DNA from 3 places in the uncultured Halovibrio sp. genome. Region 3 is predicted to be linked to each of the others. Evidence: riboswitches for the same ligand, from Rfam matches in the RefSeq annotation. Region 3 holds a riboswitch; each other region holds the start of a gene.
What was found. Region 3 has a riboswitch for cobalamin ahead of QZ501_RS05955 (TonB-dependent receptor). Riboswitches for the same ligand answer to the same signal wherever they lie in the genome.
Positions count from the first base shown of each region.

Region 1: another riboswitch for cobalamin. It lies ahead of QZ501_RS11285 (hypothetical protein); the one in region 3 lies ahead of QZ501_RS05955 (TonB-dependent receptor).
Region 2: another riboswitch for cobalamin. It lies ahead of QZ501_RS01475 (TonB-dependent receptor); the one in region 3 lies ahead of QZ501_RS05955 (TonB-dependent receptor).

Region 1 covers NZ_CAJXMA010000060.1:106-9,763, reverse strand. The annotation lists gene QZ501_RS11290 (sensor domain-containing diguanylate cyclase) at 1-1,462, opposite strand, end outside; gene QZ501_RS11285 (hypothetical protein) at 1,597-2,034, opposite strand; cobalamin riboswitch at 2,158-2,308, opposite strand; gene bamE (outer membrane protein assembly factor BamE) at 2,394-2,705, shown strand; gene QZ501_RS11275 (type 1 glutamine amidotransferase domain-containing protein) at 2,731-3,411, opposite strand; gene QZ501_RS11270 (rhomboid family intramembrane serine protease) at 3,565-5,046, shown strand; gene QZ501_RS11265 (DUF4013 domain-containing protein) at 5,067-6,347, opposite strand; gene QZ501_RS11260 (GNAT family N-acetyltransferase) at 6,456-7,127, opposite strand; gene cysZ (sulfate transporter CysZ) at 7,257-8,015, shown strand; gene QZ501_RS11250 (TIGR02281 family clan AA aspartic protease) at 8,018-8,527, shown strand; gene QZ501_RS11245 (alpha/beta hydrolase) at 8,532-9,401, opposite strand; partial or broken gene QZ501_RS11240 (hypothetical protein) at 9,424-9,658, opposite strand, start outside.
Region 2 covers NZ_CAJXMA010000003.1:645-10,302, forward strand. The annotation lists gene QZ501_RS01465 (RidA family protein) at 71-514, opposite strand; gene QZ501_RS01470 (cobalt-precorrin-5B (C(1))-methyltransferase) at 739-1,311, opposite strand; cobalamin riboswitch at 1,359-1,570, opposite strand; cobalamin riboswitch at 1,642-1,855, shown strand; gene QZ501_RS01475 (TonB-dependent receptor) at 1,993-3,927, shown strand; gene QZ501_RS01480 (PepSY domain-containing protein) at 3,927-5,414, shown strand; gene QZ501_RS01485 (MerR family transcriptional regulator) at 5,518-6,303, shown strand; gene QZ501_RS01490 (metal-dependent hydrolase) at 6,455-7,402, shown strand; gene QZ501_RS01495 (metal-dependent hydrolase) at 7,564-8,484, shown strand; gene QZ501_RS01500 (alanine racemase) at 8,492-9,658, opposite strand, start outside.
Region 3 covers NZ_CAJXMA010000019.1:13,811-23,468, forward strand. The annotation lists gene QZ501_RS05950 (cobaltochelatase subunit CobN) at 1-3,425, opposite strand, end outside; gene QZ501_RS05955 (TonB-dependent receptor) at 3,449-5,254, opposite strand; cobalamin riboswitch at 5,408-5,627, opposite strand; gene QZ501_RS05960 (DUF3413 domain-containing protein) at 5,782-7,641, shown strand; gene cobD (threonine-phosphate decarboxylase CobD) at 7,638-8,624, opposite strand; gene cbiB (adenosylcobinamide-phosphate synthase CbiB) at 8,624-9,562, opposite strand; gene QZ501_RS05975 (AzlD domain-containing protein) at 9,562-9,658, opposite strand, start outside.

The sequences.
Region 1 (9,658 bases), on a different contig from region 3:
TCAGCCTGAAAGTGATACTGCCGGAGCTGAAGATGTGATCCGCGATCCGTTGCCGCAGTTCCTCGGCAAGGCGTTCGGCCACATCCACGGGGCAGTAGGTGAAGATGAGGGCAAACTCATCGCCACCCAGGCGGGCCAGGATATCGCCTTCGCGCAGCTGGGCGCGGATGATCCGGCACAGCTGGATGAGACAGTCATCCCCGGCCTGGTGGCCGTGGGTGTCATTGATCTCCTTGAAATAGTCCAGGTCCACAAAACACAGGGCATGGCGACTGCGTTCGTAACCGGTGTTCTCCAGGCAGATGGCCAGACGGTTGAGGAATTCCCGGCGGTTGATGGCCCCGGTCAGTGAGTCGTGGCTGGCCTCATAGCTGAGCTTCTCCACCTGGCTCCGGTGGTGGGAAATGTCGTCCACCACCACGATATAGTCCGCGATACGGCCGCGGTGGTCGCGTACCGCGCTGAAGGTGAATTCCAGCCAGAGTGGCGTACCGTCCTCCCGGGTCCAGGGTTCATCGCGGGTCAGAGTCCATGTGCCGTGACGCAGGACCCTGTGGCGCAGGCTCGGCATATCCAGGGCGGTTTCGCCTTCATTGAGCAGCAGAAGCTGGTCCAGCTGCATGCCTTCCAGGGAATCCTGGGGATAACCCAGGGTCTGGGCGAAGCGCTGGTTGGCCGAGCGGATGATGCCGGAAAGCGAAAGCCGGGCCATGCCCACGGCTGCGTGTTCCAGTGTGGTGCGCAGCTCATCCTCGGTCCGGGCCATGCGCCTTGCGGCACTGACGAACAGCATTGTCACCAGCACGCCGGCCAGCGCCAGAACCGTGGCCACGGTCAGCAGGAGGAGCCCGTTCAGGGTGCGGTCGATGCGGCCCAGGCTCGAGGAGAAGTCGGACTCCATGGCCACCAGCTCCTGGTTGATGCGGTCGACCTCGTCCCGGAGGTTGGGGTATTCGGCGCTGTCGATCTCGTCCTCCGACAGCAGCGTCAGGATCTCCTCGAGACGAAGGATATGCGGGTCCGCATCCCGCCAGATCTGCAGTGGGGAATGGAACAGGCTCGAATACCCCATGTAGCGGTACACGTTGATCAGGCGGGGAATGTCATCGGGATGGCTGCCTCCCTCCCGGAACATCTCGGCAGCGCGCTGGGCCTTCATGGGCGATGCGGTCATCGCCTGGCGTGCCTTGCGGTAGGCCAGCGGCGTTACCAGGCCCTCGCGGGCCTGGTTCAGGTGTGCCGGGTCGTCGGTCTCTGTGTATCGGTTCAGGTGGTAGACGGCGGCCTGCCGCCCCTTGGACCAGAGGCTTTCTCCGGTCGCGTAGGCGCGCACCCCGGTCTTGAACTCAATCAGGGCCGTGGCGGCCCCGAACGCCAGAACCAGCAGCAGGACGATAGAGCCCAGCCCTACCCGCATCAGGGTATGAGAAGACTGGGCCTGGTAGCCGCCGGACATCACCATTGCCAAACCTCCCTGTTGGTTTGGTCGCAAGCCTCAATTCAGCCTACTCCCGAATGGCTGTCAGCGCCGATTACAGAGTGTGAGCATCGTCACCATCCCTGTGACGGAATGTAGCGCAGAGACCGGCGGCTGGTTCAGGCGCCGGGATGGCGCAGCAGATCATGCAGGACGAGGCCGGCATCGATGCCGTCGTCCCCGAACTCGATGCCGTCATCCATGTCCAGCAGGGTGCCGGCACGCTGGCGGCGAAGCAGGTCATGGGCCCATTCCGGCGTGCGCGGGTCATCCTCCTCGCGGCGCAGATCCTCCATCAGCATCTCGGAGGCCTCGGGCGGCAGCCAGTGGAGAACAGGGCGGCGCTGTGCGCAGGCCAGGCGGTAGACGGCGGGGCCGGCGATCCTGTCCCAGCGCACCGGTTCAATGCGCACCCCCATGGCTTCCAGAAGGCGCCGGGCGCTGCGGGTCAGCCTGCTCTGCAGGATAAGGGTGTCCAGGCCAGCGGTTTCAGCGCTGGTGTGTATACCGGCGGTATGAACGGATTCGGGATTGGAATGGATGGTAGCTTCCAACACGGGCTTCTCCTTGAGTCTTTCAGAGGATTTTTGGAGAAGCCAACGCGGAGTCGAAACGGAGGGTAGGGGCACGGGATGGTAGTGGTGCAGTGCCCTTTCCGACCTTTCACCCTTGACGCGAAGGCTCCAGTCTCTGTTCCGAGGAGGTAATCGGGCTTAGTGGCGGAACCACCATACCGTTGCGCGACAGCCCCGGATTCTCACCGGAGTTCCCCTCGCTGCGGAACGCGACCAATGTAGGTCAGCAGGGCGACCCAAAGCAAGTGGTAGCGGAATGAATAAACGGCAATTGGTCGTGACTTTCAGTGCCGGAAGGCTCTGGGTAGGATAGGGGCGACATCCGTAAAGGGAGTAGTGTAATGCGCACAGGCAAGCAGTTCGCAGGCGTGTTTCTGGCAGGTGTGATGCTCGTGGCTGCCGGTTGCGCCAGTGTCGGCAAAGACTTTGCCACTCACAAGGTGGAAGAGATCAATGTCGGCGAGACGACCCGCTCGGACATTGAAGCCATGTTCGGCGATCCGTGGCGCACTGGTCTCGAAGACGGCAAGCGGACCTGGACCTATGCCAAGTACCGCTGGTCCGCCTTCCGTGAAGCGGAAACCACGGACCTGGTGGTGCGTTTCAACGAGGACGGCACGGTCGACTCCTACGTCTACAACACCACCCAGTAACCCTGAACGGGCCCAGACGGGCCCGTTACTGCTTCAGGGTATTCAGGACCGCTTTCGCGGTTTCCTCGGATGAGGCCGGATTCTGGCCGGTTACCAGTCTGCCGTCGCGGACCACGAACGAACTCCAGTCATCCCCGCAGCGGTAATCCGCGCCATTGGCCTCCAGCATGTCCTCCACCAGGAAGGGCACGACCTCGGAAAGACCCACTGCTTCCTCTTCGGTATTGGTGAAACCGGTTGCCTCCCGGCCCTTGACCAGCGGTTCGCCGTTCGCACCCTTAACGTGCCGGAAGACGCCAGGGGCGTGGCAGACAGCACCGATCACCTTGTCCTGGCTGGCGGCGTTCTCGATCAGACGGATGCTGTCGGCGTCCTCCGCCAGGTCCCAGAGCGGGCCGTGGCCGCCGGGGTAGAAGACGGCATCGAACCCATCGATCGACAGGTCCGAGAGTTTCTGTGTCGTCGCGAGCGCTGTTTTCGCGTCCTCATCCGTCTGGAAGCGGCGAGTGGTCTCGGTCTGGGCATCGTCCGCCTCGCTGTTGGGGTCAACCGGAGGCTGACCGCCCGCGGGGCTGGCCAGTGTCACCTCGGCTCCGGCATCGCGGAATGCGTAGTAGGGTGCCGTGAACTCTTCCAGCCAGAAACCGGTCTTGTGGCCGGTGTTGCCCATGTCGCTGTGCGATGTCAGGACCATCAGGATCTTCATGGGTTTCCCCCTGTCTGTTCGTGTGGGTGATCACGCTGTGGTGATGTACGGATCCCGTCAGTGGGATCGGGGCTGGCTACGGGCGGTTAATGGGCTATGCTCTCCCCGGACCCGGGTCCAAAGGAAGCCGGACACAGAAAAGGACGCCCAACCATGCTGATCATTCCGCTCCATAAAGCTGTTTCGCGGAAGAACTTTCCGCTCGTAACCCTGTTGCTGGTAATCCTGAATGGTGCCGTGTTCGCCATCTTTCAAGGTGGCGACACCAAAGTCATGCAGCAGGCGGCCTCGTACTATCAGGAGAGTGGCCTCGAGAAGCGGGAGTGGGCCTGGCTGGAGGAGTTCGTTCCCGGCTATGAAATGGAATTCCGCAACCAGATGGAACAGCTCGACAGGGCGGCGGAGAATGATGTGGCAGCCCGGCGCATCGCGCTTGCCCGCTCGCGCATGGTGGAATCCCATCCGGATTTCCTGCCGGCGCTGCGATCCGGCGACATCATTGACCCGGACAGCGACCGGTATGCCGACTGGCAGGCCGACAGGGCCGAGTTTGAACGGCTCATGGACCAGAGCTTTACGCGCCAGTACATGATGCACTATGACGATGTGGAGCCGGTGACCCTGCTCAGCCACATGTTCCTGCACGGTGGTGTGGGGCACCTGGTTGGTAACATGCTGTTCCTGTTGCTGCTGGGCATTCTGGTGGAAGGCGCGCTCGGGCCGGGTCTGTTCCTGGCGGCCTACCTGATGGCGGGGCTTGGAGGCTCGGCCCTGTCCCTGGCGGTCCACTGGGGCACACCAACCGGCATGCTCGGGGCGTCGGGCGCCATTGCTGGGCTCATGGGGCTGTTCACCGTCCTCTACGGGCGTCTCAGGGTGCGCTTCTTCTACTGGGTCTGGGTCTATTTCGATTATGTGCGTGCGCCCGCCATTGTGCTTCTGCCGGTATGGCTGGGCTGGGAGCTGCTGCAGTTCCTGCTGGCGGAGGGCAGCAATGTGGCCTATGAGGCCCATGCGGGCGGTATCGCCACCGGCGCCCTGATCGCCGCCGGTGTGCGGGCCCTGGGGTGGCAGCGTGATGGGTTCCTGCAGGAGGAGTCCCATCGCGAGGATGACCGGGAGGCACTGGAAGCGGCCCGGCAGGACCTGGCCGCCCTGAACGTGACGCGCGCCAAACACCGGCTCCGGCCCCTGCTGGAGCGTAACGCCGACGATACCGCCGTACTGGAGAGCTGGTATCACGCCTGTAAGATCCAGAAAGAGGACCCGGATCTGCACGACGCCGCCGGCCGCATCCTGGCCCTGCCCGGGGATAGCGCCGAGGAGCGTGCGCTGGTCATGGAAACCTTTGCGGATTACCGCCAGCGCGCCAACCTGAAGCTTACAGCCAGCCAGGTCACGGATCTGTGCTGCCGTCTGTTGCGCTGGGAGGCGCTGGAGGAGGGGGTGCTGCTACTGGACCGCTTGCTGCGGCTGAAGAAGACACCGGAGGAACTGCCCCGGGCCTGCCTGATCGCCGCTCAGCAGCTGCGGCGCCAGGGCCGGAGCGACGATGCCCGGCCCTACATGGAGGTCGTGCAGCGGCTGACCAGTGATCCGGCCATGATGCGGGCGCTGCGCCAGATCCAGGACTGAGCCCGCCCGGGCAGGGCGGGTCAGCTTGTCGCGATGCGTTCCGCCCGCTCTGCCAGTTCATCCACCCGTTCGCGCAGTTCATGGTCCGGGAAGTGCTTCTGGAGCTGGCGGAGGATCCTGAGTGCCTTCTGTTCATCACCCCGGCCCTCGAACAGCGCCTTGGCGCCGAGGAAGTAGTTTTCCGGCAGGTGGGGGTGCTTCGGGTTCTGCTTGCCGAAGGGGCTGGTCAGGCGGATGACCAGCTCATGGTGGTCGTACTGGTCCGCGAGGCGGGCCAGATCGCGCACCTGTTTCGGGTGTTCCGGCTGGAAGCTGGCATCAACGCGCAGCGCTTCCTCGGCGATGCTCATGGCTTTCTTGGGCTGCTCCAGCCCGTAGAGAAGGGTGGAGATGTATTCCCGGGAGTGGGCAAGCAGCTCATCCGTGCGGCCCTGGAGGCGCAGCAGTTTCCGGTAGCGCTCGTGCTCTTCCGGCTGGAGGCCGCTCTGGCGGAGCTCCTTCTGCAGGCGCTCAATCGCCTCGTCCACGCTGCCTTCCGCTACCAGGCCTTCCACCTCCTGGAGCAGTGGGCTGAGGTCTGGGTTGGCGGCACGGGCCCGGTCAGCGGCGGTGACCTCCTGTTCCACGCCCAGCATGTCATGGTGCTGGTAAACCAGGTAGCCCATCAGGTGAAAGGAGGCGATGAGAAAGTAGCCGCCAATCAGGAATACCCCGACATGGCCTGCCAGGCTGGGCCCGAACAGGCCCGCCACCAGGGATTCCGCCATGCCCTGACTGACCGAGAGCATGAACAGCAGCAGCGAGGCGATGAAGTAGGGAAAGCCCACCGAGCGCATGATGCCGACCCAGGTGCCCGGGTTGAGTGCCGACATCAGGCTGTTGCTCATGGCCAGGGTGATGATGGCCGCCGGCAGCGCCAGCACGATGAAAATGGCAGCAGCCGCGACCAGTGTCAGGGAGCCGGTGACAATCGCAATGCCGGTAACCGCGAACCCCAGGACCACGAAGAGCACGAAGGTTTTCACCAGCACCCAGCTGTTGCTCTTGCGCTGGATCTCGGGTGGATCCATCCAGCCCCGGGCAGTGGCCTCGAGCACGTCATAGGCGAATTTGTAGAGCACCACCCAGGCGGCGATCACCAGGATAAGGCCAAGAAGCGGGACCACCATCCCGATCAGGTAGAGTATGGCGGCGAGCCCGAGCGTGGTCAGGCAGGCGGTCTTGAAAGGGTAGCCGAAGATCTGTGGCAGACGTTCCCAGACCGGGGGTACCCGGCCGCTGTCCCTGGCAATTGAACTCATGGATCCTCCGTGGATATTCCTGATTTTGAGGGTATGCCCTGTCCGTACTGACCGACTGGGTCATCGAACGTTGATAGGAAGATAGAATGTCCGACGCTGGACGGCAAATCAGCCGGCGTCGAGTCGTTTCTCGAGCACCAGGAACCACAGATCGGCCACTCTGGGTTCGCCGAAGCGTGGGGACTCGGGGAATGGGGCGGTTTCGCCGGTGCGTGTGAACCCCAGGGATTCGTACCAGCGCAGCAGCTCTGAGCGCTGATGGAGGACACGGATGCGCAGTGTACGGCAGCCCAGGCGCGAACGGGCGGTCTGTTCCGCATCCGTGACCAGGCGCCGGCCAAGCCCCTCGCCCTGGTGCTCCGGTGCCACGGCAAGCATGCCCAGTTCCGCGGTGTTGGCGTCCAGGTGCTCAATCTGTTGGGTACCGACAAGGGTGTCGCCCTGCCATGCCAGCCGGAACAGGGACTCCGCCAGCAGTTCCCGGATCATCGGGGCATCGGTGCGCTGGCCGCCCAGAAGGTCGGCCTCCGTGGTCCAGCCCTGGCGGCTGATGTCGCCGCGGTAGGCGCTGTTCACGCGTTCGGCGATGGCCTCAGCGTCATCCGGGGTGGCATCGCGCAGTAGCGGTTCACTGGCACCGTTCAGAAGCTCATGGGCCCGTGAGAAATCCACGCCGCCGCTGAGTTCCCCGGGTTCATACCGGAAGCCGCAGCCGGAGCGGCGCATGGCCGGCTCGCGGATGGCACCCGGGCTGGGGCGTGTATCGTCCTCATCACTCATGGTCGCCTTTCTCCATCCGGTAATCCTGGCGTTATTATGGCCCGCCGGAGACGGGCTGCACAGGGCAGCGCTGTTTGGGCTGGCGTGGTAGGCTCCCGGGTCATCACTGGTTCTCCGGAGGAGTGCAACGTGCGAGGCAATCCATTCCGTGGCATGGGCTATCTGGGCGAGGGGTTCCGGCTGATCCGCCAGCCGGGACTGCGCCTGTTCGTGGTGCTGCCGCTGATCCTGAACATCGTCGTGTTCGGTGTGCTCATCTGGTTGCTGGGTGAGGGCTACGCCGTGATGGTGGACGCTGCCATGGGCTGGCTTCCGGACTGGGAGTGGCTCCAGGTTCTGGACTGGGTGTTCTGGATCCTCTACAGCCTGGTGATCCTTCTGTTGCTGGCCTATGGTTTTGTGATGGTGGCCAATCTTATCGGGTCGCCCTTCTACGGTTACCTCTCCGAACTGGTGGAGAAGGAAATCGCCGGGGAAACGCTGACACCGGACGACGGCTGGCTCCAGATCGTGAAGGACATTCCCCGTGCCCTGTATCGGGAGGTCCGGAAAATCGTCTACTACCTGCCCCGGGCACTGGTGCTGTTTGTGCTGGGGCTGATCCCGGTGGTGAACCTGCTGGCTGCGCTGCTCTGGTTCCTGTTCAACAGCTGGATGATGGTGTTGCAGTACGTGGATTACCCGGCGGACAACCACCGTGTTTCCTTCGATGGGCTGCGTAAGCGCGTGGCGACCCAGCGGCTGACGGCGCTGGGCTTCGGGGTGCCGGTGGCGGTTCTGGCCATGGTGCCGCTGGTCAACCTGGTGCTGGTGCCGGCCGCCGTGTGTGGCGCCACGGTGTACTGGACCCGGGAGATGCGGGATGCGGACCAGAGAGGAGCCGCCTAGGCATGGCGAGCGAGACCCGTTACCTGCTGTATTTCGGCGGCTTCTGGCTGGTGCTGATCGGGGGTGCCACCTGGTTCTTTGGCGGTATTACCGAGAGTCAGCGGAACCCGAACCAGACTCCTGAAACGGAAATGGTCAACGGTGTCCAGTCCATTGAGCTGGAGGCCAATCGGCAGGGTCACTATGTCGCGGGGGGCGGCATCAACGGGGCCGACGTGACCTTTATCCTGGACACCGGGGCAACCCGGGTGACCGTCTCGGACGCGATTGCCCAGCGGGCGGGGCTCGAGCGCGACAGTCGCGGCAGGGCACGTACTGCGGCCGGCACGGTCACGGTCTGGAGCACCACGATCCCGGAGCTGCGCCTCGGTGATATGCGCTTCCGGAATGTTCCGGGCACCATCAGCCCCTCCATGGACGACGACATGGCGCTGCTGGGCATGAGCGCCCTGGGGCAGGTGGACTTCTCCCAGCAGGACGGCGTCCTGACGCTGCGGCGCGCCGGCCCCTGACGACTCAGGGCGCCAGGAAGCCGTTCAGATGCTCCGCCACCGCCTCTGGCTGCTCCTCCTGCAGGAAGTGCCCGGCGGCCACCTCGCGCACCGTGATGGACTCGAAACAGTCCTCGATGTGGTTCAGGTATTCCGGCAGGATCACGTGGTCCTGGTTGCCATAGATGTAGAGCCCGGGCATCGGCCAGACATGATCGGCGAGGGTGGCCCAGCGTTTGGCGTCGTCATGGAAGGTGCGGTAGTAGTTGGCACTGGTGTGAGGCGTGCCGGGTATCCGGAAGGTGCGCACGTATTCGTTGAAGGCCTCTTCCGGGAAGGGCTCGCGATTGGCCAGTTTCAGGAAATAGCCCAGCCACTCGGTCTCCGCGCCCGGAATCATGGCCTCGGGGAGCCCTTTCGTCTGCATGAAGTGCTGATACCAGTACTGGGCACCGCCTGAGCCGCGAACCTTCTCGATCACCTCCTGATTGCCGCGCAGATTGTTGATGATGGCAATGTTCAGGATGACCATCCGCTGCACGCGCTCCGGCTCCGCCAGGGCCATTTCCTGGGCCACCACGCCGCCCCAGTCGTGCCCCACCAGCTGGAACCCTTCGATGCCAAGTGCATCCAGTAGGGCGATCACGTCCCGGGCGAGGTTCTGCTTGCGGTAGTGTTCCGCGCCTTCCGTGCGCTCGCTGTCACCCAGACCGCGCAGGTCCGGGGCAATCACTCTCAGGCCGGGCTTCAGGTGGTCACTGATCGCAGCCCAGCACCAGGAACTCTCAGGCCAGCCGTGGATCATGACGACCGGGGTTCCGGCGGGGTCGCCGCCTTCACGCCAGGTGAAACGGCCGCGTTCGGTATCAATGGACCGTGCAGGGCTCAGTGACATGGGTCTCCCTCCTTGGCATGGATCAGAAGAAAAAGAGGATGGACTGGCCGATCACCACGGTGAACAGCAGCGAGGCCAGGGTCCCGATCAGGACGTATTCCGCGAATTCGCGCTCCTCCAGCTGGCGGAACCGGGCAAAGCCCTTGGCAGCCAGTATGAGCGCGATCACGTTGTAGTTCTGGGCGAAGACCACCACCAGGTAGATGAGCCAGCGTTCCAGCATGCCGATCACGCGGCCGGCGTTGTACTCGCGGTCG
Region 2 (9,658 bases), on a different contig from region 3:
TCGCCAGGCTTCCGGCCGGAATCCGGTTCCGCTGGGTTCAGTGACAATAGCTGCCCAGATTCGCCACCGATTACCGCTTTACGCCCGTCGCTTCGATCTGCACCGCCGCATCGTTCGGTAGGCTTGCGACACCGACGACGGTCCGTGACGGTCGCTGCCCGTCGAAGAACGCCGCGTACGCCTGCTTGACACCTTCCAGCTGGTCCATCTCCGTGAGGTACACCGTCGTCCGCATCAGGTCACGCGATTCGAGACCGGATTCGGCGGCCATGGCACGAATCTGATCGAGCACGGCCAGCGTCTGTTCCCGGACATCGCCGCTGCGAACCGTTTCCGCGTCGGGGACCTGCCCGTCGAAGAACATGAGTTGGCTGTCCTGCTGGCGCGTGCCGTAGACGCTGTGCTCTGTCGGCTGATCGCCTTCGTACCGGGTCACACTACTGTTGATATTCGTCTGTTCGTTCGTTTCTGCGGGCTCTACAGTGTTCCTCGCCTGCGTTCTGCTTTCTGCCATTGTGTTTCTACGTATACAGCCTCGGACGATCAGTCTGTCTTTAGCTATCGCTAAAACAGGACAAAATAGGACATTGCTACCACTCAGACAGTTACGAAATCCTGTCCTCAATTTAGCTATAGATAATAACCCAGCTGCGGTAGCTGAAGTAGTGACTCCGATCCGCCCGTTGTCTCGGCGGCCAGTGTCACACTGTCTCCGGGCGGGCGCTCCCGCTACGTGATTCACTCCATCTCGACCAGTCCCCGCGCTGCCAATCGGGCAACCCGGAGCGGTTCCGGACGGCCGCCCTCCGGCGTGAACGCGTGAATCACGTCGTCGGCCTCACCGTCGTCGATGCCGACGCTGACATCGAAGCCGCCTTCGTAGGCGGTATCTGCCGCGATGGAGTCAAGGTGTTCGGCGATCAGGCGCCGGGGCACCGGATTGATGGCGGCTTCGCCCACGGCTATCGGCAGACCGGAACGGGTCACGGTACCCACCCCTTCCCCGGCATGGAAGCGTACGCCCGGCTCACTCCCCAGCTCCAGGCGTACCCAGAGCCGCGCACCATGGGTGGCGTCGGGATCATCCCCGGCGTCCTTGATGACGCCGGCGGTGGCGGCTACGCCGGTCACCGCCAGGTCCTCGATAGTCATGGCCGGCTCCTCGCCTCGGGGCAACCGGATACTTACGCATCGCTCCTCAACACCCGCCAGCAACGCACGCGCGGCAGCTACCGAGGCGGCCGTGGCACAGGCACCGGTGGATAGCCCCTGTCGAAGTGGGCCGTTGTGTTCCGGGGTTTCAGGACGCATGGGTCGGTTACGGGTCAGCCAGCGTCACCAGCGCGCCCGCCGCGCGCTCGATGCTGTTCCCACTGGGCCGGTCTCCGGACTCATGCTGGAACCTGATCGGTTCGGGCGGATCGCCTTCCCATGATGGCACCATCACAGTGGCGGGGTATGATCCGCGCCCAGCATTCACCGTTGCGGGGGCAGTCCCGGACTCTCACCGGGTTCCCGTTTCAGCCAGGCATCCGAACGAATGCTGACCACCCAGGGACGAAAGAGGATCGAATCCTAGAGGATTGCCACCGCCTGGTCAAACTGACACCAACCGCCTTTGACTTTCATCAGCGACTTTCCTAGGCTCCCCGACGCTTCGGTCAGCGCTCCACGAGGAGCGCTGGGGAACCCGGTGAGAGTCCGGGACTGACGCGCAGCGGTATTGGGGAACAAGGATCACAGGGGGTAACCCGGGCACTGTCCTGACCGGATGGGAAGCCGTGATCCAAGGCCAGCGCCAGGCAATGGCGCCCGCCCCTGAGTCCGAAGACCTGCCGAAGCCCGGTCCACATTACTGAAGGGCCGGAAGCCGAGCCTTCGCGATTGAGGTGTTCGGGCCGCCAACGGACCGGTGTTACAACCGCTGACCCCCTGTCGGCCTGCCCGCGTGAGGGCTCCATCACTAATGGATTCAGTGCTGGAGCACCTTGTATGAAACGACTCTGTCTACTACTCGCCCTTGTATCCCCAGTGTCCGCGCTCGGGGCTGATCACCATATGGCACTGGACGAGCTGGTAGTCCAGGGTTCTGCCCTTGAAGAAACCCTTCCCTCGGAGCTGTCCGATTACGGCGCGGAACTGGAAGTCATCGACGCTCAGGAGCTCGAACGGACCGGCATCAGCGATGTCGGTCAGGCACTCCAGGGAAACGTGCCCGGCGTCTACTTGAGTCCCAAGACCGGCCGCGGTGACTACGCCGACATCGCCATCCAGGGCTCACGTAGCCAGGATGTGCTCTGGCTGGTGGACGGTGTCCGCATCAATAACCGGCTGTTCGGCAGCACCTCGCCGCTGGATTCCATCAGCACTCATATGGTGGAGCGCATTGAGATCCTTAAGGGCGGCCAGGGCCTGTTCTACGGCACCCAGGCGGTGGCCGGTGTTGTGAACATTGTGCTGCGTAAACCTGAAAAGGATTCAGGGGGCACCCTCACCGGTGCCATCGGGTCACTGGGTGACCGCCGCCTCGCCGGCCATGTAAGCAACCGCAATGACTATGGGCGCTGGCTGGTGTTCGGTGAGCACGACCATTCAGACGGCTATCAGCCCTACCGCGATACCGCACTTCAGGACAGCGCCCGACGCCAGAAACGCGGCTTTACCCGCAGCTCCTACGGTGGTCGCTACCAGCTGGATGCGGGCACAGGCCAATCGCTGAATGTGCTTGTGCTTCGCAACGATGTTGAAGCTGACTTCTCCCGGGCCTCCAACAACTTCAAGGCGGTCAACGACCGCGACGAGCACATTGTCTCCCTGAAGTGGGATCACCAGGTGAATGAACAGAACGGTTACTTCATCAAAGCCTACTGGCACGACTGGTGGACCGACTACACCCGCCTGAACATGGACGCGGATCGCAACATCACACTCATCAGCGACCGCGCGGAGTGGGGATTTGATGACTACGGCATCAACCTGACCGGCCGTCACACGACCGACGGCGGCTCGCAGCTTCTGGGCGGCGTGGATTACCAGCGCTACCAGGGCGAGGATTACTCGCTGCGCATTGATGGTAAGACCGAGGCTGTCACCGCAGGCTTTGTCCAGTACCGGCCACACCTGAGTTTTTCACCCAGTACCCACCTGGCCCTGGGCGCCCGCTACAACCACTCCAACTTCGCCGATGATCACAGCATCTGGAACATCAGCCTGAAGCAACCGCTGTCCCGGGACCTCAACCTGAAAGCCAGTGTCGGCACCAACTTCCGGTTGCCTTCGGCTTTTGAGATGTTCGTGATTGACGAGGACTTCCCGGCCGGGAATGAAAACCTGGAGCCGGAGGAAAGCATCAACAGCAATGTGTCACTGACCGGACACATCGGCAGGCCCGTCGAATGGCATCTGGGGGGCTTTTACCGCGAAATCGACAACCTCATCACGGTTCAGGATGGCCAGTACGCCAACAGTAATCGGACGGTCCGGGTGCACGGCGCTGAGGCGATGCTCAATCTGGGCGGCGACCGCGGCTGGCAGCTGGACTTAAACGCCACCTGGGCTGATGCCCGCGAAGGGGGCAGCGATGAACAGATCGCCGACATCCCCGAATGGCATGCCAACGCCACACTCAGCTGGCAGGGCAATGACCAGGGCTGGCAGCTCAACGCCCGCCACACCGGCGAAGTCGCCACCACAACGGCGGACATCGGCAGGCAATCCTACGGCGATCACACCCTGTTGAGCGCCAGCGCCTGGCGTCAATTCGGAGCCGATGGCGCCCACCGGATCACCCTGCGCCTGGAGAACCTGAGGGACAGGCAATATGCCAACGGGGTCGCTCAGGCCACGCCCTCCAAGGGCGATCCCTACCGGCTGGAGACCCTGGGCCCGCCCCGCAACGTCCAGCTTGAATACAGCCGGAGCTTCTGATGACAGGGCCGCTAAAGCAACGCACCCTGCGCTGGCTCATCCCGCTCCACCGCTATCTCGGGCTCGGGATGAGCCTGATCCTGCTGCTGTGGTTCGCCTCGGGGATCGTCATGATGTTCGAAGGTTACCCGAGGACCCCGGACCATGAACGCATGGCCTGGCTGCAGCCGCTGGCGATGAGTGAGCTGACTGTGGCGCCATCACAGGCGCTTGCCCGGCTGGGTCTGGACGATCCCGAAGGGCTTCGCATCAACCGGCCGGGTGAACGCCCGCGCCTGCACGCGATGGACGACGACGGCCAGTGGCACAGTGCCTTCGCCGACACGGGTGAGCCCGCGCCCCCGCTGGACCGGGAGCAGGCGGTGGAACGGGCCGACTCCCTTTCCGGCAGCGGGGTGGCCTCGATCACGCAACTGGACGGCCCGGACCAGTGGACCGTCAACAGCCACGTCCGGGCACCGGCGCCGTTGTGGCGAGTGGCCCTGTCGGATGAAGCCGGCACGCACCTGTATCTGTCCCGGCCCACCGGCGAGGTGATCCACAGCACCACCTTCCACGAACGGGTCTGGGGCTATGCCGGGCCGGTCATCCACTGGATCTATCCCACCCAGCTGCGGGATCTGTCCGGGCTCTGGCGCCAGGTGGTCCTCTGGCTCTCCGGCATCGGTACTCTGGCCTGCCTCAGCGGCGTGGTTCTGGGGCTCATACTGATGCGCCGCAACAAACGTCGGGGCGGGATAAGCCCGTTCCGTGGCTGGTTCCGGTGGCATCATTACCTGGGGCTGACCTTCGGCGCGCTGGCCACCACCTGGGTGTTCAGCGGGCTGCTGTCGATGGCGCCCTTCCACTGGACGTGGGTCGACCGCGAGCCCGCCCTCACGCAGCACCTGGGCCGCAGCAGCCCCGGCGCCCACGATGACGTTGCCGCGCCGTCGGCCATCGCCACGCTCTCGGACCGGCGCCCGCATGAGTTGCAGCTGCACCGTTTCCACGGCCGGGTCTATTACAAAGCGATGGACGAAGACGGCAACGAACAGCTCCATACCAGTCGTCCCGGGATCGATGTTCCGGTTGCGGCGGGGCAGCTGCCACCGGACGTGATCCGATCCGCCCTGGCGCCAGTGGAGGACGCCAGTCTGACGGGGATCACCCGCCAGTCGCGTTACGACGCGCACTACTACGCAGGCCGCTCCGAGCGCATCGGCGGCGACGGCCCGCCCCTGCCGGTTTATCGGGCCGACTACGACGGCGGAGCCAGACTCTACATCGACCCGGCCACAGGCCGCCCGCTCCAGCACTCAACGCCGCTGAGCCGACTCAATCGCTGGCTGTACAACGGCCTGCACAGCCTCGACTTCCCGATCCTCAATCCGGGCAGTCTGTTCTGGTACGGGCTCGTGCTCGCGCTGATGAGCGGCGGCACCGTCCTGTGCCTCACCGGCACCTGGCTGTCGATCCGGCACCTGCGCCGGCGGCGAAAAGCGTGAGGCTGGCCACAGCGCCATCACCCAATGGTCAGATGGCGCTATTCATCCCCGCAGTTCCACGCTAAAATGCCGTTTTCACTCATGAAACGGCCAGAGACCGCCCATGGCGCAGAGCGGCAACCAGGAATCCGGCGAGTTCTCCATCGACCAGCTGGCGCGTGCCAGCGGGATGACGGTGCGCAATATCCGGGTATACCAGGAGCGCGGTCTCATCCCGCCGCCCGAACGTCGCGGCCGCAAGGGCATCTACAGCGAGACCCACCTGTCGCGGCTGCGCATCATCGGTCGGCTGCTGGAGCGCGGCTACACGCTCAACAACATTGCCGAGCTGGTGGAGAGCTGGGAAAGCGGCAACGGTATCGAGCACATCCTGGGGCTCGAGAAGGCAGTGGTCAGCCCCTGGTCGGATGAACTGCCCGAGTTCGTGACCAAGCGTGAACTGGTCCAGCGCTTCGGCAGCATCTTCATGGGGAGTGCGCTCAAGCGCGCGGAGGAACTGGAGCTGATCATCCCCGAGGGGCGGCGCTACCGTATTCCCAGCCCGCGTATCCTGCACGCCGGCTCGGAACTGGCAAAAAGCGGTATCCCGCTGGAGGACATGCTGGATGTCGTGGCCTACCTGCGCCACAACGTCGAGCAGGCGGCGGAAGAGATGGTCAAGCTGGTGGAGCGCCACATCTTCAGCCGTTACGGCCAGCATATGCCGCCGCCCGGTGAATCCGAGGAACTCGCACAGCTCATATGGCGCCTTCGGCCACTGGTGGAAATGGCCGTGCTACCGGAGGTCGCCCGGGCCATGCAGAAGGCCGCGGATCGCCACCTGGGCGACCGGCTGGCCTACATCCTGGACCACCTGAACCTGCCGGAATCCCAGGACAACTCCGGCTGACCCACCCGCTGTGACGCCACGATTGGCCCTCATGACGTCACCCTCCGTCACGCGGGCCTTGTCGCTCCCCCGAATACTGTTACATTGAGCATTGTGACTTTCATCAATGTCAGATTGATGAGGGCTGACAATCATCAAGGGGAGGGCCGCCATGACAGCCGCAACCGCAGCCAAAGAACACGAATCCGACGAGAGCATCCAGGGCCCGGGCGACGAGGGCATGGTGATGCCAGAGCGCCGGGATCTGCACTTCCTGCCGCCGAAGGAGCGTATCCACGACTGGCATGCCCAGGGGCCGCACATGACGCAGTTCATGAACGCCCTTTCCCTGTTCTTCCCGGCCGGCGAGCGGCTGTTCATCGACGCCCTGCGCGCCTACCGCGATCAGATTCCGGACCCGGACCTGAAGAAAGCAGCCACCGCCTTCATCGGCCAGGAGGCGATGCACAGCCGCGAACACATCGAATACAACAAGCTGATGCAGGAAGAAGGGCTTCCGGCCGATAAGCTGGACGCCTTCGTCTGGTCACTGCTGGATTTCCTCAAGGAACGCACCCCCAAGAGCATGCCGCTCAATGCCACCATCGCTCTGGAGCACTTCACTGCGCTCATGGGCGGATTCCTGCTGGACCATCCGGAGGTGATGGAAGGCTCCCAGGATGATTACCTGCGGATGTGGCAATGGCACGCCATGGAGGAAGTTGAGCACAAGGCCGTCTGCTACGACGTCTGGGAGAAGTGCATCGGCCGCGGCCCAACCGCCTATCTCAAGCGCGCTTTCGGTATGACGACCGCAACGGTAATCTTCTGGCCGCTGGTCGTGGGCTTCTACTTCCAGATGGTGAGCAACAGCGAGGCCTGCCGCAAGGAAGGCTGGCGCGGCCATCTCACGGTGCTCAACACCCTGCTCGGCAAGCCGGGTGTACTGCGCCGCCAGGTCCCGGAGTGGCTGGAATACTTCAAGTACAGCTTCCATCCCTGGCAGCAGAACAACAGCCACCATATCGCGCATCTCAATGAGCTGGCGGAAGAGGCCGAGGAAGCGTACCAGCAGGCCATGGCCGGTCATGGCCGCGAGCACCACCATACCCATCACTGATCTTCGGGACTGCAAGAGCTCCCCAACCCCTTGGCCCGGTCCGCCCGGGCCTTTTTTATGCACGCTCGCCAACCTGACGCGTACCTGCGTCGCTTCGGCCTTGTCCCAATCCAGACCGGCGTTACATTGGGTAGACACCCATTGAACAGGGAGGACGCGTCATGGCCACATCCACCGCCGCCAACGACCAGCACACAACGGAGGCCACCCAGGACGACATGGTCATCCCGGAACGCCGGGACCTGCATTTCCTGCCGCCGAAGGAACGCATCCACGACTGGCACGCCATGGGGCCGCACCTGAGCCAGTTCATGAACACCCTGTCACTGTTCTTTCCGGCGGGCGAGCACCTGTTCATCCATGCCGTGCGCGCCTACCGCGATGAAATCCCGGATCCGGACCTGCGCCGGGCGGCGTCCGCCTTCATCGCTCAGGAGGCCTACCACAGCCGCGAGCACGCGGAATACAACCAGCTCATGGAAGAGGCCGGGTTGCCCGCCGGGCGTCTCGACCAGCAGGTACGCCAGATGCTGGACTGGTTCAAGAAACATGGCAGCCGCCAGGATCTGCTGTGCGAGACTATCGCACTGGAACACTTCACCGCGCTCATGGGCGGCTTCATGCTGGACCACCCCGAGATCTTCGAGGGCTCCCAGGAAGACTACCGGCGCATGTGGGAGTGGCACGCCATGGAGGAAGTCGAGCACAAGTCGGTGTGCTACGACGTCTGGGAGAAGTGCGTGGGCCGTGGCCCGCGCGCCTATGTACACCGGGCCGTGGGGATGATGCGGGCCACCACGCTTTTCTGGAGTAACGTCACCCGCTTCTACCTGCAGATGACGGCCGCCAGCGAGGCCTGCCAACGGGAAGGCTGGCGTGGTCACCTGACGGTGCTCAACACCCTGCTCGGCCGCCCCGGCCTGCTGCGCCGCCAGATCCCGTCATGGCTGGAATACTTCAAGTACAGCTTCCACCCCTGGCACCAGAACAACAGCCACCACCTGCAGGGGCTGGATGAGCTGGCCGAGGAAGCGGAAAAGGCCTACCAGCAAGCCATCGCGGCCCACGCCACCCGGCACTGAGCCATTCTCAGGCGGAGGGCGGCAGCACCGGCCACCAGTCCACGATGGCGCCGTCCTCGTAGACGGCGATGTCGCCGAACTGCAGGAACACGGCCTCACTCTGGTGGGGCCGGAAGAACACGAACTCGTCCGGCTGAATGGCCAGCCGGCGGTCCCCGTTGAGCATCTCCTGGTTGGAGGAGCGACCCAGAATCCGGTTGTAATGAAGGCCGGGCGGATCCACCGGATCCGCCTGCCAGTTGCCCCCGTGGATGAAGAGTGCACTGGCCGTCTTCGGCCGCAGCCGCCGCCCCAGGGCGCTCGCCCACTCCAGGCCCGGTATGCGGGTGGGCGCCGGTCCCTTGAGCACGGGCGTGGCAATGAAGCAGGCCGGCTTGTGCGGTGCCAGTTCCGGGATATCGAAATGGGTTGGTTTGACCAGCGCCGACCCCACCGAAACCTCATTGGCAACGTCTGTTTCCGGGTGCATGCGGTAGGTCGGGCTGCCGCCCGCGTTGCGGGTCAGCAATTCCACCACACCGGCACCGAGGACGGATTCCGTCTGTTCGATGACCGCCCGGTAAGCGGTCTTAGCACGCCTCAGCAGATGGCGGCGCCACCCCAGGAGCTCCGGTATGGAGGCCAGATGCGGCTCATACCCCATAAAGCCGGACAGCATCAGCCGGTCACTGTTGCCCAGCCGTTCCAGGGCCTCCCCCAACCGCCGCCCCGTCACAAAGCCACCGCGATGGAGCCCCACGTCCAGCTCCAGGCTGATTCGAAGCCTCACCCCGAACGCCTCCGCCAGCCGCTCGTACTGGGCCAGGCGCTGGGGCGTATCCACCAGCCACTGGATCCGATCCAGTGCCTGCTGGCGGGGCTCCGGAAGCTGCGAGAGGTGAGCCCACACCGCCGCCTCCGGCAACGGCTTCCCGAGTAGCTGATCCGTGTCCGGCATCAGCTCACCCAGGGCCTTGAGCATGGGCTGGTTGAAGGTCATCAGCTTATCGCTGCCAGTGCGTTCGCGCACATGCGCCAGAAGCTTCGGCGACGGCAGTGACTTGGTCACGATGCGGTAGCCCATGCCCTCCGGCAGGTCCCCCATGAGGGTGTCGATGTTGGCGTCCAGGCGGGCGCGGTCCACCACCAGGGTCGGGCCGGCTACCCCCGCGTCGATCAGCGCAGACTGCAGGGC
Region 3 (9,658 bases):
TCCGAGCCGGCTTTCTCGGCCTTGGCGCCGTTGGCCATCATGGCCTTGGTATCGGCGACCCAGCGGGCGGCCACGTCATTCTTCGCGAGGCTTTCATTGCCGGGATCGCGCATGTCCTCGGGGAGCGGTTCCATGGCGGCTTCCAGGGCGCGGTCCAGCTGCGGGTGCTTGTTCATGATGGTCTTGTAGGCGCCATCCAGGGCCAGGCGCGAGGCCTGGTCGAGGAGCACGAGCTGGTCCTCGTAGAGGTCGCGGAACAGGCCGGAGGTGGTGAAGAGGGCGTCGCGGCGACGGGCCCGGTCTTCCAGCGGCATGCGCTCGAGGCCTTCGACGATGCCACGGGAGTTCCACTTGGGCTTGATGCCGAGCATGTCCAGACCGAAGGCGATCATCACGCCTTCATCACGGACGGTGTCCGAGGCCCAGAGGACGATGGCTTCACTGCCCTCGGCCTTGGGATCGCCCTTGTTACGGGCGTCCTCGGCCATTTCCGCGCCCAGGGACCAGGCGACGCGGGTCGGGACCAGGTCGCTGGACAGGGCGTGGAAGTTGCGGCCGGTGGGCAGTACCGCCGGGGTACGCACGGGGTCGTTGCCCTCGCCCGGGGGGACGAATCGGCCATCGAGGCCGGCCATGAGGTGGTCCATCTCTTCGCCGGGGGAGGCCTTGAGCTTCTCGCGCCACTCGGGCTTCGGCTCCTCGTCGTCACCGGCCATGGAGCTGAGCATGGTCTCGATGCCTTCCTGCTCCCAGTCACGCCCGAAGACGTGCAGGCCGAGGGGCATGAAGCTTTCCTGCATGGTGGTCAGGTAGTGGCCGACCTCGTGCACCAGGAGTTCGTCGTCCACGTCTTCCAGGTGGACTTCTTCCTCGTGGTGGTGCTCGTGGCCATGCTCGTCACCGTCCTCATGCTTATGGGCGTGGGCGTGCTCGCCGCCCTCTTCCGGCGCCTCGACGTCTTCATGCTTGTGGTGATGTTCGGTCTCGGCGTGCACCTCGCCCTCTTCGTGCTTACCCTCTTCTTCGCCTTCCTCCTCGTTGTGCTCTTCTTCACCGTGGTGGTGCTCGGCGGCGAGTTCCTTCTCGATATCCTGGACCATGTCCAGTTCCCTGAGGCGCTTGCGCAGTTCCTTCACGGCACGGTCGCGCGAGGAGGAATCCGGGTCGTTGGAGGACTCCCAGGTTTCGACGAGCTGGCGCAGTTCCAGCAGGTTGTCGTAGAGCTTGGTGGTCTCCAGCGGCGGCGTGAGGTGGCTGATCATCACGCCCATGGCGCGGCGCTTGGCCTGGATGCCCTCGCCCACCCCGTCAACGATGTAGGGGTAGATGAGCGGGAGATCCTTGCCCAGCAGTTCCGGGTAGTCGTCCTCGGCCAGGCCCGCGCGGCGCCGGGGCAGGAACTCGCGCGTTGAGTGGCGGCCCAGGTAGACGAGCGCGTCCACGTTGAAGTCCTTGCGCAGCCACTGGTAGAAGCCGACGTACTGGTGCGTGGGCGGGAAGGTGGTGTTGGCGTGGAGCAGCTCCTCGCTCACTTCCCAGCCACGCGGCGGCTGCGGGCCGATGAACACATTGCCGAAGTGGAGGCCGGGGAACAGCATCTCGCCCTCGTGGACCATGGAGCGGCCGGGCGCCTCACCCCAACCGGAGAGGCCGGGGATGCCGGTGCGGATCAGGGCATCGCGGATGCTGGTGACCTTCTCCGTCGAGTTCTGCTCATTGCGGAGAACCGCGCGCCAGCCGGTCTGGTACTGGTCGAGCAGGTCCAGAGCGCGCTGGGTGGCGTCGTGCTCGTAGTTGCGCAGCATGTGGCGCAGGTCCTTCACGCCGTTCTTGAGCAGGTCATTGCCGAGCTTGGTATGGCCGTTGTTGGCGGCGTTCTTCAGCTGGGCGTGGAGGTAGCCCACGGGGCCGTGCTGCATCTCCGCCTGGACAGCTTCCGGCAGTTGCTTGAAGCGCTCCAGGTAGGTCTCCTTGCTCACGGAGGGCACCTTGCCGGCCAGATCTTCCAGGCCGGACTGCTGGTCCGGGAGGTTCACGCCACGATCCTGGATCTCATCCAGCAGGGCTTCCGGGGACTCGGGAAGCTCGCCCGTCTTGTAGCCCTCGGCCTTGAGCCGCTGCAGGATCTCGAACAGGGATTCCGGGACGTTGAGCTTGTCCGCACCAATGTTCTGCCGGCCCGGCGGGTGGTTGTAGTAGACCACCGCAACACGCTTGTCCGAGTTGTCCTTGGTCTGGAGCGTGACCCAGCGATCCATCCGGTTCGCGAGGGCGTTGACGCGCTCGGCCACCGGCGTGGTCAGCGTGAGTTCCACGCCCGTTTCCTCATCGATGCGCGGCGGCTCGGCCACCGCCAGCACCATGGGCTGGCTGATGCCCTGGAGTTCGGGCATGGCGAGCTGGTAATGCACCGAATCCCACGGCAGCCCTTCATCGGAGAGCAACCATTCGGGCTTGGTGAGCTTGGAGATGCGGATACCCTTGATGACAGGCACGTCCAGATTATTGAACGCCTCGGTCACGGCTTCGCGGCCATCGCCACCGCCAACGGTGAAATACTGCAGGCTGACGATGCCGGACAGCGTAGCCGGCTGGATCCGTTCCTCCAGCGTCTTCACCGCTTCAACGCTCGCCCCACCCCAACGGGCCAGGATGGTGAAGCACTTGATGCCACGCTCTTCCATCTGCTCGCAGGCGGCGTCCAGCAGGTCCCGATCGCCGGGGCGGTCGCCCGAATCCAGGTCCAGCAGGGCCACGGCCGGGCCTTCCTCCAGGTTGAGGGAATCCGGATCGGCACTGGCTTCGCCATTACGGTAGTACCGGATGGGCTCGCGGGGCTTGGGTTCCGGCACCTCGATGTCATACCCGGCCTGGGCCAGCGCCCAGCGGAAGAGGCCATCCATGTGCTCGGGGCTGCGGCCCTGGTAGAAGGCGCGGCCGGTGAGCCATTCCGCCTGCTCCGGGTACTGCTTGCGGCGTTCATCCAGGTGCGTGGCGGGGTCCTCGCCGGGTTCAGGGTTCGCGACCATCTCGTTGATGGTCCTGTCCGAGAGATCCGCCATCACGCGCTCGCCCTCGAGCCGGGAAAGGCGGGTTATGCCGCGCTTGCTGTTCATGGCCATGATGGGCACGTCCGCCCCCGGCCCCTGGTCACGCACCAGCCGGCGGATGCGGCCGGACTCCTCGCCAAAAACGGCGGCCAGGATGAGCGCGTCCGCGTCGCTCCAGAGGTCCGTAACCTGTTCGTCGGGAAGATCCTTCAGCTGCTCGGGCGTGCGCAGCACGATCTCGTGTTCCGGGAACGCGGCCAAATGCTCCTCGGCGCCCGCCGCCATTTCGGCGGAGGAGCGGTCCGAGACGATGCCGACGATGGTGGCGGCGCTGGCCGACACGCTCGTCAGCCCCAGCACCATACAGGTGAGCATCAACATCCGTGTGGCCGACCGCATCACTGAGCTCCATAACTAATAGTGGCGTAAACCGCACGTCCCGCAGCCAGGTAGTCAAACCTGGGCTGGAAGCTCCGGCTGGTGGTGCTGTATCGCCGATCAAAGACGTTCTCCACGTTCACGCTGACCGACAGAAGACGGGTCACGTCCATACCGGCTCGAAGATCGAGCCTGCCGAAGCCAGCAAGGACTTTGCTGTTTCCCCGATCGTTATAACGATCACCTTCGGCGATGAACGATGCACCGAAGTGATAGTTGGCGGGTGTGTAATCGGCATCGACCCGAACACTGCGCTTGGAGCGCCGCGCCAACCGATCACCAGTGGAACGATCTTCGGGATCCTGAAAGGTAACAGCGGAAGTTACCTCAAAGTTCGCCATTGAAAGGCCACCCGAAAGCTCTATACCGTCGATGCGCGCACGTTTAATGTTGTCTGGCTGAGCACTGATCAGGTTATCAACATCCGTCCTGAATAAAGCCACGTCCCAGAAGACCGATTCGCGATCCGACCGAAATCCGACTTCAACGGTTCCTGAGGTCTCAGGCTCGAGGTTCGGATTGCCAAAACCCGGGTAGTAGAGGTCGTTGAAGGTGGGTGCTCGAAAGGCGGTCCCGTAACTGGCTCGCGCACTGTATACAGAGCTCAGATCGTACCCCAGTGCCACTGCCCCTGTGGTCTCTTCACCAAAGGCCTCGTTGTCGTCCCAACGCCCACTGAGCTGCAGACTGGTGGCTCCAAACTCGCTCAACAGCTGAGCAAACGCAGCCCTGTTGCTGCGACGGTCTTCCTCGTAAGGTTCACTGCTATCAACATCGTCCACGCGATATTCAGTGCCGGCAATCAGTTCATGGTTTCCGAAACTGAACGTATTCTCCCACCGCGCTGTTCGACTCGTTGTGTCAAAGAAACTTGGACCACTAACCCGTTCACTGTCCTGTTCGTCCCTTGCCTCACTGAGTTGGATGGACGTCGTCCAGTTCCGGACGACAGGTGTGCTGGCTTTCACACCCAGCGTCCTCATGTCGAAATCGGTCTCCCCGCGGAAAAACTCTGTGTTGCCGCTACTCTGAAGACCAACGACCCCGATGGACGCGCCGTTATCAAACCCATGGCTCACGCTGAAGGTCCCTGCCGCATTCCGGAAACCTTTGTCTTCACCTCCGGGGCGCAGGTTGGTGCCGTCCGTCTCGAGGTAGTGGCCCTGCAGACTGTAGCGGGTGTCACCGTTCTGGCCGCTCACGCCACCGTTGAATTGCTGGGTGGAAAAGCTGCCTCCCCCCATCTCGATCCACTGTTGATCCTGGTCGCCACGCGGGGTGGTAAACCCCTGGATAACCCCACCGACAGCGTCAGATCCGTAAAGCGTTCCCTTGGGACCGCGGACAACCTCGATACGCTGAAGTAACTGGGGGGGGATGTATTGCCAGGGCGCACTGCCGGCAGTTGCCGAACGGATCCGGATACCATCCAATAGCAGGATCGTTGACTCACTGCTGGTTCCCCGAGTGAAAACGCTGGTGTTCTTACCGAAACTCCCACTCGAAGTGACATTGATCCCTGGTTGCGCCTGAAGAACGTCGCCGAGTTCCCTAGGATTACGCTGTTGAAGATCCCTGGAATCAATGACCGTTACAGAGGACAGGCTCTCACTAGCGGTCTCAACGCCAAGCGTCGAGGTAACAACCAGAGGATCCATATTGAAAGCGGCAACCCGGTTAATCCCGTCCGCCTCCTGGGCCGTAGAAACGGATGCGCTAAGACTTATTGCAGCTGCCAGAGGCAGAATGGCCTGTCGGTTGGTCATGGTGTAACTCCCTGTTGCCTGCTGCGCTTCCCCGCACAGCATTGCTGGACGCGTCGCGGGGGCAGACTCAGGGTGACAGGCGGCGGGAGGTTGAATAGTGCGCAGCGTGAGCCGCGGGGGAAGATCCGGCCGGCCTGTCGTTGCCCTCCGCAACGCATGGCGATCCCTTCAGGCCGGTCTACGGGCTGATGAGCGGATGCCCATGGCATCCCCAGCGACCGCCTTCCCATGCTTCTCCGGCACAGTGGCGTGATGGCCGCCTTTGACTCAATCACCGTTGCGGGGGCAGCGCCGGCCTCGCTGCTTCATGCAGCTCACCGGCTTCCCGTTTCATCCCTGCCACAGCAGGGACACCTGAAAGTGGATCGAACCCTACCAAGGGCCCATGACCGGGTCAACTCAGCCATGAATGCCAGAACCAGCCACCGGGCACGGGAAGTACGGATGACGGGCGGCTTGGACTTCCACCTGGCGCTGGCTATCATAGGCCGCCTGACGATTAACACTGGACATTGGATGGAAGGGATTTGCTGAAAACTCAACTCAGGGAACTCGGGCAACGCCTGAGCTGGACCGGCTGGTTTCTGTTAGCCAATGGCGTACTGGCTCTTCTGGTTGGCCTGCGTTATCTGCCCTGGATCACCATTCCAGACGGTACCACCGGCATCTATGTCACCTTCCTGTACCTGGCGCAGTTCCCGCTGCTGGCACTGGTCGCCGGCCTGCCGCTGCTGGTGATCGGACTCATCCCCAGCCGCCGGCTGCTCATCGCTTTGGGGACAGTGTATGCAACGGGCGCTCTCGGGCTCCTGCTGATTGATACCGTCACCTATGCCCAGTTCCGTTTCCATCTCTCCGGATTTGTTCTGGATATGGCCCTTAAGGGCGGCACCCAGATCTTTGCCTTTCCCTGGCAGATGTGGGCCATAGCCGGCGGCGCGACGCTCGGGCTGCTGCTTCTGGAGCTGGTCATGGGCATCTTCCTGTTCCGGCGGCGGCCACGGGGGCGCTGGCTGGCACTCGGTATTGCCACCGTCTTTGCCGGCCAGCTGGTTGTGCACGGCTGGCACGCCTGGGCGGATGCCAACCACGACAGCCGCATCACCTCAATCACCCGGGCCATGCCGCTGTATTACGGCGCAACCGCCAAGCGTTTCATGGAAAAGAACGGACTGGTGGACCCCGAGGCCATCCGGGAACAGAGCGCCGCCAGCGCGCTCACCACTGGCGGCGGCGGTGGCCAGTTGGATTACCCCACCGAGCCCCTGAGCTGTGAAAGGCCGGCCGAACGCCCCAACGTGCTGGTGATCGCGATAGACGGCGCCCGCGGCGACATGGTCGATCCCCGGTGGATGCCGAACATCCATGAATTTGCGGGCAGGAGCCTGCAGTTCACGGATCACTACAGCAATGGTAATGCCACCAAGCCGGGCATTTTCACCCTGTTCTATTCACTGCCCAGCGGCTACTGGGAGGCGTTCACCACCGCCAAACAGCCGCCGGTGATGATTACGCGCATGCAGGAACTGGACTACCGGATGAAGATCCTGAGCTCCGCGCCGCTGATCAGCCCCGCGTTCACCAAGAACGTCTTCGCTTCTGTGGACGATCTGCGCCTGGAAACACCCGGCGACAAACCCTGGGACCGTGACACCCGCATCACCAATGACTGGTTGGACTTCACTGCGCAGCAGAGTGAGGCCAGCACCGGTGAGCCATTCTTCGGGTTCCTGTTCTACGACACACCACACAACCACCGGGTGCCGGACGATTATCCGGTGAAATTCCAGCCGTACTGGGATCCGGTGAACAAGCTGGCCCTGGGCCCGGACTTCAACCCGGAACTGATGCGCAACAACTACAAGTCCACCCTGCATTTCGTGGACAATCAGGTCGGGCGCGTGCTTTCCGACCTCCGTGACCGGGACCTTCTGGATTCCACCATCGTCATGATCACCGGGGACCATGGCCAGGAGTTCAACGAATACGGAAAGAATTACTGGGGCCACGGCAGCAACTTCGGGCAGTACCAGCTGCACACCCCCATGATCGTGCACTGGCCGGGACGTGACAGCCGCACCATTGAGTACCGCACTGAGAACTTCGATGTTGCCCCTACGCTCATGGGCAGGGCCCTTGGCTGCAGCGCCACGGCCCCGGAGACCTATGCCACCGGCAACGGCCTGTTCCAGAAGCGCGAACGGGACTGGAGCATTGCCCACAGTTACATGGACTACGCGGTATTACTGGACGATCACCGGATTGTTCAGTATGCCTCAGGCCGGGTGGAAACCGTGGACGATGAGCTCAATCCGGCGCCGGAGTTCCGGCCGGATCCCCGCACTATCAAGGAAGTGCTCCAGGAAATGTCCCGGTTCTACCGCTAGAGGGTCTGGAGCGCACGCGCCAGCTGTTCCCATTCGGGCTCTGCCCCAGGCAGGCCAAAGCGCAGGGCGGGCGGCGCCTCGAACACACGCACCAGCACCGCCTGCGCGGCCAGCGCCTCTGCGACCCGCCCAGGCTCATCATGGGGGCAGTACGCAAAGTACGGCGCACTGCCCCGGGGAGCCAGCCCGGCGCTCCTGAGCAGTGCGACGAGGCGGTCGTGCCCGTGATGAAGCTGGCTTGCAGCGGCTTTCTGCCAGGCCGTATCCGACAGGGCCTGCTGCGTCAGATAGCGTGCGGGGTGGCTGACAGCCCAGGGGCCAAGCAGCTCACCAAGCGAGCCACAGAGCCCGCCAGGTCCGAACATCAGTCCGGCCCGCAGGCCTGCCAGCCCGAAGAACTTGCCCATGGAACGGTACACCACCAGTCCTTCACGCCCCGTCTCAGGCACCAATGTCTGAGTCGGCTCCGCGTCGATAAAGGCTTCATCCACCACCAGCCAGCCCCCATGGGCCGCCAGTTGCTCGTGGCAGGCCATCAGATCACGGGCCATCACCGGCTCCCCTGTGGGGTTGTTGGGATTGATCCAGACCAGCGCATCCAGCGCGGCCAGCTCCTCATCGCTGGGCAGGGTCGTGAACGGGATAACCCCATGCCCGGCAGCCCGCCACCCTTCGGCGTGTTCAGCATAGCCCGGGTCCGGCACGCCGATGCGCCCCGGGGCCCTTAATCGGGGAAGGGCCTGTATCGCGGCCTGGGTTCCGGCCACGGGAAGACATCCGGCATCGGGCGGCGCACCGGCCCAGTGCCGTGCCTGAGCCGGTAGACCGTCGTCCTCCTCCGGGAGCCGCTGCCAGACTTCAGCCGGCACCGCTGGAACCGGCCACGGCCAGGGGTTGATGCCAGTCGAAAGGTCCACCCACTGGCCGCGGGGAATCCCCCACTGCTGTACCGCCTGGTTCAGTCGGCCACCGTGTGTTGCCATTACCACAGCCCTCCCCGGCCCAGAGCTTCCACCAGCACCGTCACGATGGCCACCGCAAGCATCCAGAGCACAAGACTGCGCTGGATCAGCGTGATGGCGGATGGGATGGTAAGCGCATCGGGCAGCTCGCCATGGCCGAGCAGAGGCCGCTCACGCCAACCGTTGTGATAGGGCGCACGCCCGCCAAGCCATACGCCCAGCGCGCCCGCGCCGGCTGCCATCACCGGACCGGCATTGGGGCTCTCCCATGCCCGTGCCTGGGTTTTCCAGCACCTCAGTGCCATCCGCGTGCGGCCCGCAAGCGCGTACCCCAGCGCGGTCAGCCGTGCGGGAGCCCAGTTCAGGGCATCATCCAGCCGGGCCGCCACCCTGCCAAAGCGGTTGAACCGGTCGCTGCGGTAGCCCCACATGGCGTCCAGTGTATTCACGGCCCGATGCAGCAACAGCCCCGGAAGACCGGCAATCAGGAACCAGAAGAGGCTCGCGAAGATCGCATCCGCGCCATTCTCCAGCAGGGATTCCGTCGTAGCCTTGGCGATGGCTTCTTCATCCAGCCCCCGGGTATTGCGGCTGACCATCATGCCCACACGTTCACGGGCCGTCTCCAGATCCTCATCCATCAGTGGCTGGTAAACCGCCATACCGTGCTCCGCCAGGCTGCTGTGGCCGATGCAGACCCACAGAAGAATCACCGCCACGACCAGCCCATAGGGCCACGGCAGCGCCGACGCCACCAGGGCAACGCCGATCACCGGCAGCACCACCAGCACGGTTGCCAGCCCGCCAGCCAGAATGCCGCCCCGCCCAGAGGGATTCAGCGCAGCTTCAATACGGTCCGCATACCAGCCCAGGCCTACCAGTGGATGCCACCGGCGGGGCTCGCCCACCAGAAAATCCAGAACGAGGGCCAGCAGGCAGCTCAGAAGCGCCACTGCCATCACAGAAACTGCCGCACCAGCGCCGCCGCTACGAACCCTGCGCCGATGGCCGGCAGGGAGCGGCCCGTGGCAACCATGATCACCGCCGTGGTCAGC